Regions from separate parts of the Kineococcus halophytocola genome, predicted to be linked through region 2. Evidence: predicted binding sites of a transcription regulator. Region 2 holds the regulator's gene; the other holds the start of a gene.

Region 1 (3,402 bases), on a different contig from region 2:
CGGCAACGGGCACGTCGAGCGGCTGAGCGTCCACCCCGACCACGCCCGTCGTGGCACCGGCCGGCGGTTGCTGGAGCTGGCCGCCGACGTGACCCGCGCGCAGGGGCGCCCCGCGCTGACGCTGACGACGTTCGCCGACGTGCCGTGGAACGCGCCGTGGTACCGGCGGCTGGGGTTCGGCGACGTCCCCGACCCCGGCCCGCAGCTGCGGGCCCTGGTCGCCCGCGAGGCCGGGCTCGGCCTCGGCACGTGGCCGCGGGTGTGCCTGGCGCTGGACCTGGCGCTGGACCCGACCGGGCCGGTGCTGCGGGAGATGCGCTGGTGGGACGTCGACGACGTCCACGCCCTGGAGACCGAGCTGTTCGGCCGCGGGGCGTGGAGCGTGGAGGCGTTCTGGGGCGAGCTGGCCCAGCCGAACCGGTGCTTCCTGGTGGCGGAGGAGGACGGGCGGGTCGTCGGGTACGGCGGCATCGTCGTCGCCGGTGCCGACGCGGACGTGCAGACCGTCGGCGTGGCCCGCGACCAGCAGGGCCGCGGGACGGGCCGGGCCCTGCTGCGGGAACTGCGCGCCCGGGCCGTGGCGGCGGGCGCGACGCACCTGCTGCTGGAGGTGCGCGCCGACAACGCGCCGGCCCAGCACCTCTACCGCAGCGAGGGGTTCGAGCAGATCGCCCGGCGCGCCCGGTACTACCAGCCCGAGGACGTCGACGCGCTCGTCCTGCGCGCGAGGATCAGCTGAGCGGGTCCACCACCAGCACGCTCTGCCTGGCCGCCACGCGCGTCAGCACGATCGTCGCGGGCCGGGACCCCTTGAGCCCCAACTGCTTGCGCAACTGGTCGGGGTCGACGGCCGTCCCGCGCTTCTTCACCGTCAGCGGGCCCACGTCCAGGGAGCGCAGGTGCGCCCGCAGGCCCTTGAGCCCGAACGGCAGCACGTCCAGGACGCGGAAGGAGCGCACGAGCGGGGAGGAGACGGCCGCGTCGGTCGTGACGTAGGCGATGGTCTCGTCCACGAGCCGGCCGCCGAGGTCGGCCGCGACCCGTCCGACGAGCCCGGCGCGGATGACGGCCCCGTCGGGTTCGTGCAGGTACCCGCCCACCGCACCGACCTCGGCCACGGGCAGGTCGGTGTCGTCGAGCTCGTGGGCGGTGACCCCGTGCGCGTCCCCGCGCACGACGCGGGCGCTGCGCCCGGTGCCCGGCACGGCCAGCGGCCCGCACCACAGGGCGCACTCGACGACCTCGCCGTCGACCGAGGTCCACTGCGCCTCCGCGCCGGCGGGCACGAGCTCGTGCGGCAGGCCCGGGGCGAGCTTGGCGCCGGTCGCCGGGACGCGCGCGGCGGTGCCCAGCACGAAGGACAGGGGAGGGGAGGTGGCCTCGGGGTCGAAGACGCGCCGCCCGCCGGAGGTGCGCCGGGCCGGGTCGAACCACGCGCTGTCGCCGGGGCCGAGCTCGTCGACCACCCCGGCGGTGACGTCCTCGCAGCGGACCGGGACGCCGAGGTTGTGCTCCGCGACGGCCGCGGTGACGGGGTCGGCGTCCACGGGCAGGACGGCGAGCCCGGCGTCGAGGAAGGCCAGGGAGTCGGCGCCGACCCCGCAGCCGAGGTCGGCGACGCGCTGCACCCCGGCCGCGGCGAAGCGGCGCGCGTGCTCGCGGGCCACCACCGCGCGGGTCGCCTGCTCGGCCCCGGTGGCGGTGAACAGCAGCCCGGCCGCCCGCTCGCCGAACTTGGCCGCGGCCCTCGCCCGCAACCGGGACTGGGTCGTGGCCAGGGCCGCGAGCGCCGGGTCGTGGCCCGCGCGCCGCAGCCGGGCGGCGAGGGCGACCGGGTCGGCGTCGGTGGTGCCGGCCAGCTCGGTGAGCAGAGCGCGGCCCGCCGGGGAGAGCAGGGCGTCGACGTCGGCGGTGTTCACCCGGTCGATGCTCCCAGAAGCCCCCTGCGTCTGGCACTCGTCGGGGCTGAGTGCTAGCGTCTCGCGCAGCGTCGGTGGCACTCCCCGGTGGGGAGTGCCAACGGGGCAGCGGCCGCCCGGCACCCGCGACGACGGTCGTCCGCTCCCCACCGTTCCGACCGTCCCGTACGCCAGTTCGCTGAAGCAGAAGGGGAGGGCCGCACCAGTGTCGGTCTCCATCACTCCGCTCGAGGACCGCATCGTCGTCAAGCCGCTCGACGCGGAGCAGACGACCGCTTCCGGTCTCGTCATCCCGGACACCGCCAAGGAGAAGCCCCAGGAGGGCGAGGTCCTGGCCGTGGGCCCGGGCCGCGTGGACGACAACGGCAACCGCGTCCCGGTCGACGTGGCCGTCGGTGACAAGGTCATCTACTCCAAGTACGGCGGCACCGAGGTGAAGTACGGCGGCGACGAGCTGCTGATCCTCTCGGCGCGCGACGTCCTCGCCAAGGTCGCCAAGTAAGCGGCACGAGGTCCTGACGCCCCGGGCACCCGTTCTCCGGGTGCCCGGGGCGTCCCTCGTTCACCCGCCGACGACCTGATCGACCCGATCGACCCGGAAGGAAAACGCACATGGCCAAGCAGCTCTCGTTCGACGACACCGCTCGCAAGTCCCTCGAGCGCGGCGTCGACGCCCTCGCCAACGCCGTCAAGGTGACCCTCGGCCCCAAGGGCCGCAACGTCGTCATCGACAAGAAGTGGGGTGCGCCGACGATCACGAACGACGGCGTCACCATCGCCCGCGAGGTCGAGCTCGAGGACCCGTACGAGAACCTCGGCGCCCAGCTCGCCAAGGAGGTCGCCACCAAGACGAACGACATCGCCGGTGACGGCACCACCACCGCGACCGTCCTGGCCCAGGCCCTCGTCAAGGAAGGCCTGCGCAACGTCGCGGCCGGCGCGGCCCCGGCCGGCCTCAAGCGCGGCATCGACAAGGCCGTGGAGGCCGTCAACGACAAGCTCCTGTCGCTGGCGCGCGACGTCGACGGCAAGGGCGACATCGCCCACGTCGCGACGATCTCGGCCCAGGACGCGACCGTCGGCGACCTGCTCGCCGACGCGTTCGACAAGGTCGGCAAGGACGGCGTCATCACGGTCGAGGAGTCCTCCACGACCGCCCTCGAGCTGGACTTCACCGAGGGGATGCAGTTCGACAAGGGCTACATCTCGCCGTACTTCGTCACCGACGCCGAGCGCCAGGAAGCGGTCCTCGAGGACGCGTACGTCCTGGTCCACCAGGGCAAGATCTCCACGGTCCAGGACCTGCTGCCGCTGCTGGAGAAGGTCCTCAAGACCTCCAAGCCGCTGCTGATCATCGCCGAGGACGTCGACGGCGAGGCGCTGTCGACGCTGGTCGTCAACAAGATCCGCGGCACCTTCAACGCCGTCGCGGTGAAGGCCCCCGGCTTCGGGGACCGCCGCAAGGCGATCCTGCAGGACATCG
Region 2 (3,402 bases):
AAGTCGACGAGTTCCTCCACCCGGCCCAGCAGGGCCGGTTCGAGGTCGGCGTAGGTGCGGACCGTGCCCAGGATCTTCTTCCACCCGTGGGCGACGTCGGCCTGCGTGGCGTGCGGCCAGCCCAGCTCGGCGAGGATGCCGTGCTTCCAGTCCTGACCCTTGGGGATGGTGGGCCAGGTCGTCCAGCCCAGCCGCTGCGGGCGGACCGACTGCCAGACGTCGATGAACGGGTGCCCCAGGACGAGGACGTGCGGGCTGGTGGCGACCTTCGCGACGATGCGCGACTCCTTCGACCCCGGCACGAGGTGGTCGACGAGGACGCCGATGCGCCGCCCGGGGCGGGGGCCGAAGGCGCGGATGGCGGCGTCGAGGTCGTCGACGCCGTCGAGCATCTCGACCACGACGCCCTCGACGCGCAGGTCGTCGCCCCACACCTTCTCCACGAGCTCGGCGTCGTGGCGGCCCTCGACGAGGATCCGGGAGGCGCGCGCGGTGCGGGCGGCCGCCCCGGTGACGGCGACCGAGCCGCTGGCGGTACGGGCCGGGCGGGCCGGGCCGGCGCTCGTGGGCGCGACGAGGCGGACCGGCTGGCCCTCGACCCAGAACCCCGGGCCGAGGGGGAAGGTGCGGGTGCGTCCCTTGGCGTCCTCCAGGACGACGACGTGGACGCCGCCGCTCTTCTCCACCCGCACCACGGCGCCGACCCAGCCGGTGTCGACGTCCTCGACGACCAGGCCGCGCACGGCCGGCTCGTCGCGGTGCACGGGCCGGGGGCGGGTGCGGGCGTGCGGGTCCGAGGACAGCACGTCGGTGCCGTACCGGTCGTGGGAGCGGCCGTCGGTGCGGGGCGTGGGGCTCACCCGCGGCACGCTAACGAGCGATCCGTGCCGCGGGGTGGAGGCGCGGCCGGGACGCACGTCCTAGACTTGGCACTCACGCGCCAGGAGTGCCAACGTGCGTGCCGGAGCCGAGCACGGGAGGGGTGGATGAGCGACGACCGCAGGCTCGCGGTGCTGCGGGCCATCGTGGAAGACTACGTCTCCAGCCACGAACCCGTCGGGTCCAAGGCGCTGGTCGAGCGCCACCAGCTCGGGGTGTCCCCGGCCACGATCCGCAACGACATGGCCGTGCTGGAGGACGAGGGGTACATCACCCAGCCGCACACCAGCGCCGGGCGCATCCCCACGGACAAGGGCTACCGCCTCTTCGTCGACCGCCTCGCCAACGTCAAACCCATGACGCCGGCCGAGAAGCGCGCCATCGAGACGTTCCTGCACGGGGCCGACGACCTCGACGACGTCGTGGACCGGACCGTGCGGCTGCTGGCCTCGCTGACGCGCCAGGCCGCCGTCGTGCAGTACCCCTCGCTCTCGCGCGCCAGCGTGCGCCACGTCGAGCTCGTCGGCGTCGGCGGGCGCAGCGCCCTGCTGGTCCTCATCACCGACTCCGGCCGCGTCGAGCAGCGCGTCCTGGACGTCCGCTCGGCCGTCGACGTCGAGACGCTCGGGGTCTCCCTGGCCGCCCTGCGCACGCGGGTCAACGCCTCCGTCGCGGGCAAGCGGCTGCGCGAGGCCCGCGACGCGCTGACCGACCTCGTCCAGCAGACACCGCCGGCCGACATCGCCATCGCCGCGGAGGTGGCCGCCTCCCTGGGGGACTGCCTGACGGCCTCCCTGGAGGAGCGCGTGGTCATCGCGGGCACGTCGAACCTGGTCAAGTCCGGGGCGGACCTGTCGCTGTCGCTGGGCAGCGTCCTGGAGGCCCTGGAGGAGCACGTCGTCCTGCTGCGGCTCGTGCAGGAGCTGGCCGAGGAGGACCTCGGCGAGCGCGGGGGCCTCAGCGTCCGGATCGGCGCGGAGAACCTGCACCTGGGCCTGGACGGGACCTCCGTGGTCACCACCGGCTACGGCGGCGAGGCGGTCCTGGCCCGCCTCGGCGTCCTGGGCCCCACGCGCATGGACTACCCGACGACCATGGCCGCGGTGCGAGCGGTCTCGCGCTACGTCTCGCGGATCCTCGCCTCGTGAACCGGCGGCGGACCCTCCAGTGACCAGCACCCGGAAGAGAACCGACAGGAGAACCCCGACCTCGTGAGCGACTACTACGACGTCCTGGGCGTCTCCCGCGACGCCTCCACGGAGGACATCAAGCGCGCGTACCGCAAGCTCGCGCGCAAGCTGCACCCCGACGTCAACCCCGACGCGGGGGAGCAGTTCAAGGAGGTCTCCCAGGCCTACGAGACGCTGTCCAACCCCGACAAGCGCTCGGCCTACGACCGGGGCGGGTCCGTGCCCGGCGGTGCGGGTGCCGGCTTCGGGGCCGGGTTCGGCTTCTCGGACATCATGGACGCGTTCTTCGGCCAGGGCGGCGGGGGCGGTCGCGGTCCCGGCCCGGCCAGCCGCACCCAGCGCGGCCAGGACGCCCTCATCCGCGTCGACGTCGACCTCGCCGAGGCGGCCTTCGGCGGCGAGCGCTCCATCCAGGTCGACACCGCGATCCTGTGCCCGACGTGCAAGGGGTCCTGCTGCCAGCCCGGCACCAGCCCCGCCACCTGCGACATCTGCCACGGGCAGGGCTCGGTCCAGCGCGTCGTCCGCTCCCTGCTCGGGCAGGTCATGACGCAGCAGCCGTGCCCGACGTGCCGCGGGTTCGGCACCGTGCTGCCCTCGCCGTGCCTGGAGTGCTCCGGGGAGGGCCGCGTCCGCGCCCGTCGCCCCCTGACCATCCGGGTCCCCGCCGGCGTCGACACCGGCACCCGTATCCAGCTCGCCTCCCAGGGCGAGGTCGGCACGGCCGGTGGTCCTCCCGGGGACCTGTACGTGGAGATCCACGAGCGCCCGCACCCGGTGTTCTCCCGTTCCGGGGACGACCTGCTGTGCACGTTGCAGGTGCCGATGACCGCCGCCGCGCTCGGGGCGAGCATCCCGCTGGAGACCCTCGACGGCGACGAGGAGGTCGACGTCCGTCCCGGCGCCCAGGCCGGGGAGGTCGTGACCTTGAAGCAGAAGGGCGCCGAGCACCTGCGCGCCCAGGGCCGCGGCGACCTGCTCATCACCCTGGAGGTCCTCACCCCGCGCGACCTCGACGAGGAGCAGGAGGAGCTGCTGCGCCGCCTGGCCGAGCTGCGCGGGGAGGTCCGGCCCGCCGGGAAGCTGTCCGAGACGCACCAGGGCGTCTTCTCCAAGCTGCGCGACCGGTTCTCCGGGCGCTGAGGCGCCCCGCACCGGGTGACCGGGGTGACCGGGCGGTGACCGGTCACCCCGGTCACCGCCCGGTTCCCGCGGCGGTGGGGGCCCCGGGTACGGTGCCCGTGCTCCGGCGGTGCCGTCGGGGGACGACACCGCCCGGCCCGGAGGAGAACCATGGACCCCCACCCCCCGGCCCCGGGACCCCCCGCGCAGC

What was found. The regulator HrcA, encoded in region 2, represses chaperone genes, less so after heat shock. The targets are predictions, from matches to a motif close to GNTNGCACTCGGNNNNNCCGAGTGCNANC.
Region 1: a site for HrcA is predicted at 1,949-1,977, ahead of groES (co-chaperone GroES). Genes of this name have one in related genera too.

Annotation. Positions count from the first base shown of each region.
Region 1 covers NZ_JBGFTU010000009.1:112,178-115,579, forward strand. The annotation lists gene rimI (ribosomal protein S18-alanine N-acetyltransferase) at 1-739, shown strand, start outside; gene AB2L27_RS09725 (THUMP-like domain-containing protein) at 732-1,919, opposite strand; gene groES (co-chaperone GroES) at 2,125-2,421, shown strand; gene groL (chaperonin GroEL) at 2,532-3,402, shown strand, end outside.
Region 2 covers NZ_JBGFTU010000005.1:62,501-65,902, reverse strand. The annotation lists gene AB2L27_RS05495 (DUF3097 domain-containing protein) at 1-860, opposite strand, end outside; gene hrcA (heat-inducible transcriptional repressor HrcA) at 987-2,027, shown strand; gene dnaJ (molecular chaperone DnaJ) at 2,091-3,212, shown strand; gene AB2L27_RS05480 (glycoside hydrolase family 3 protein) at 3,363-3,402, shown strand, end outside.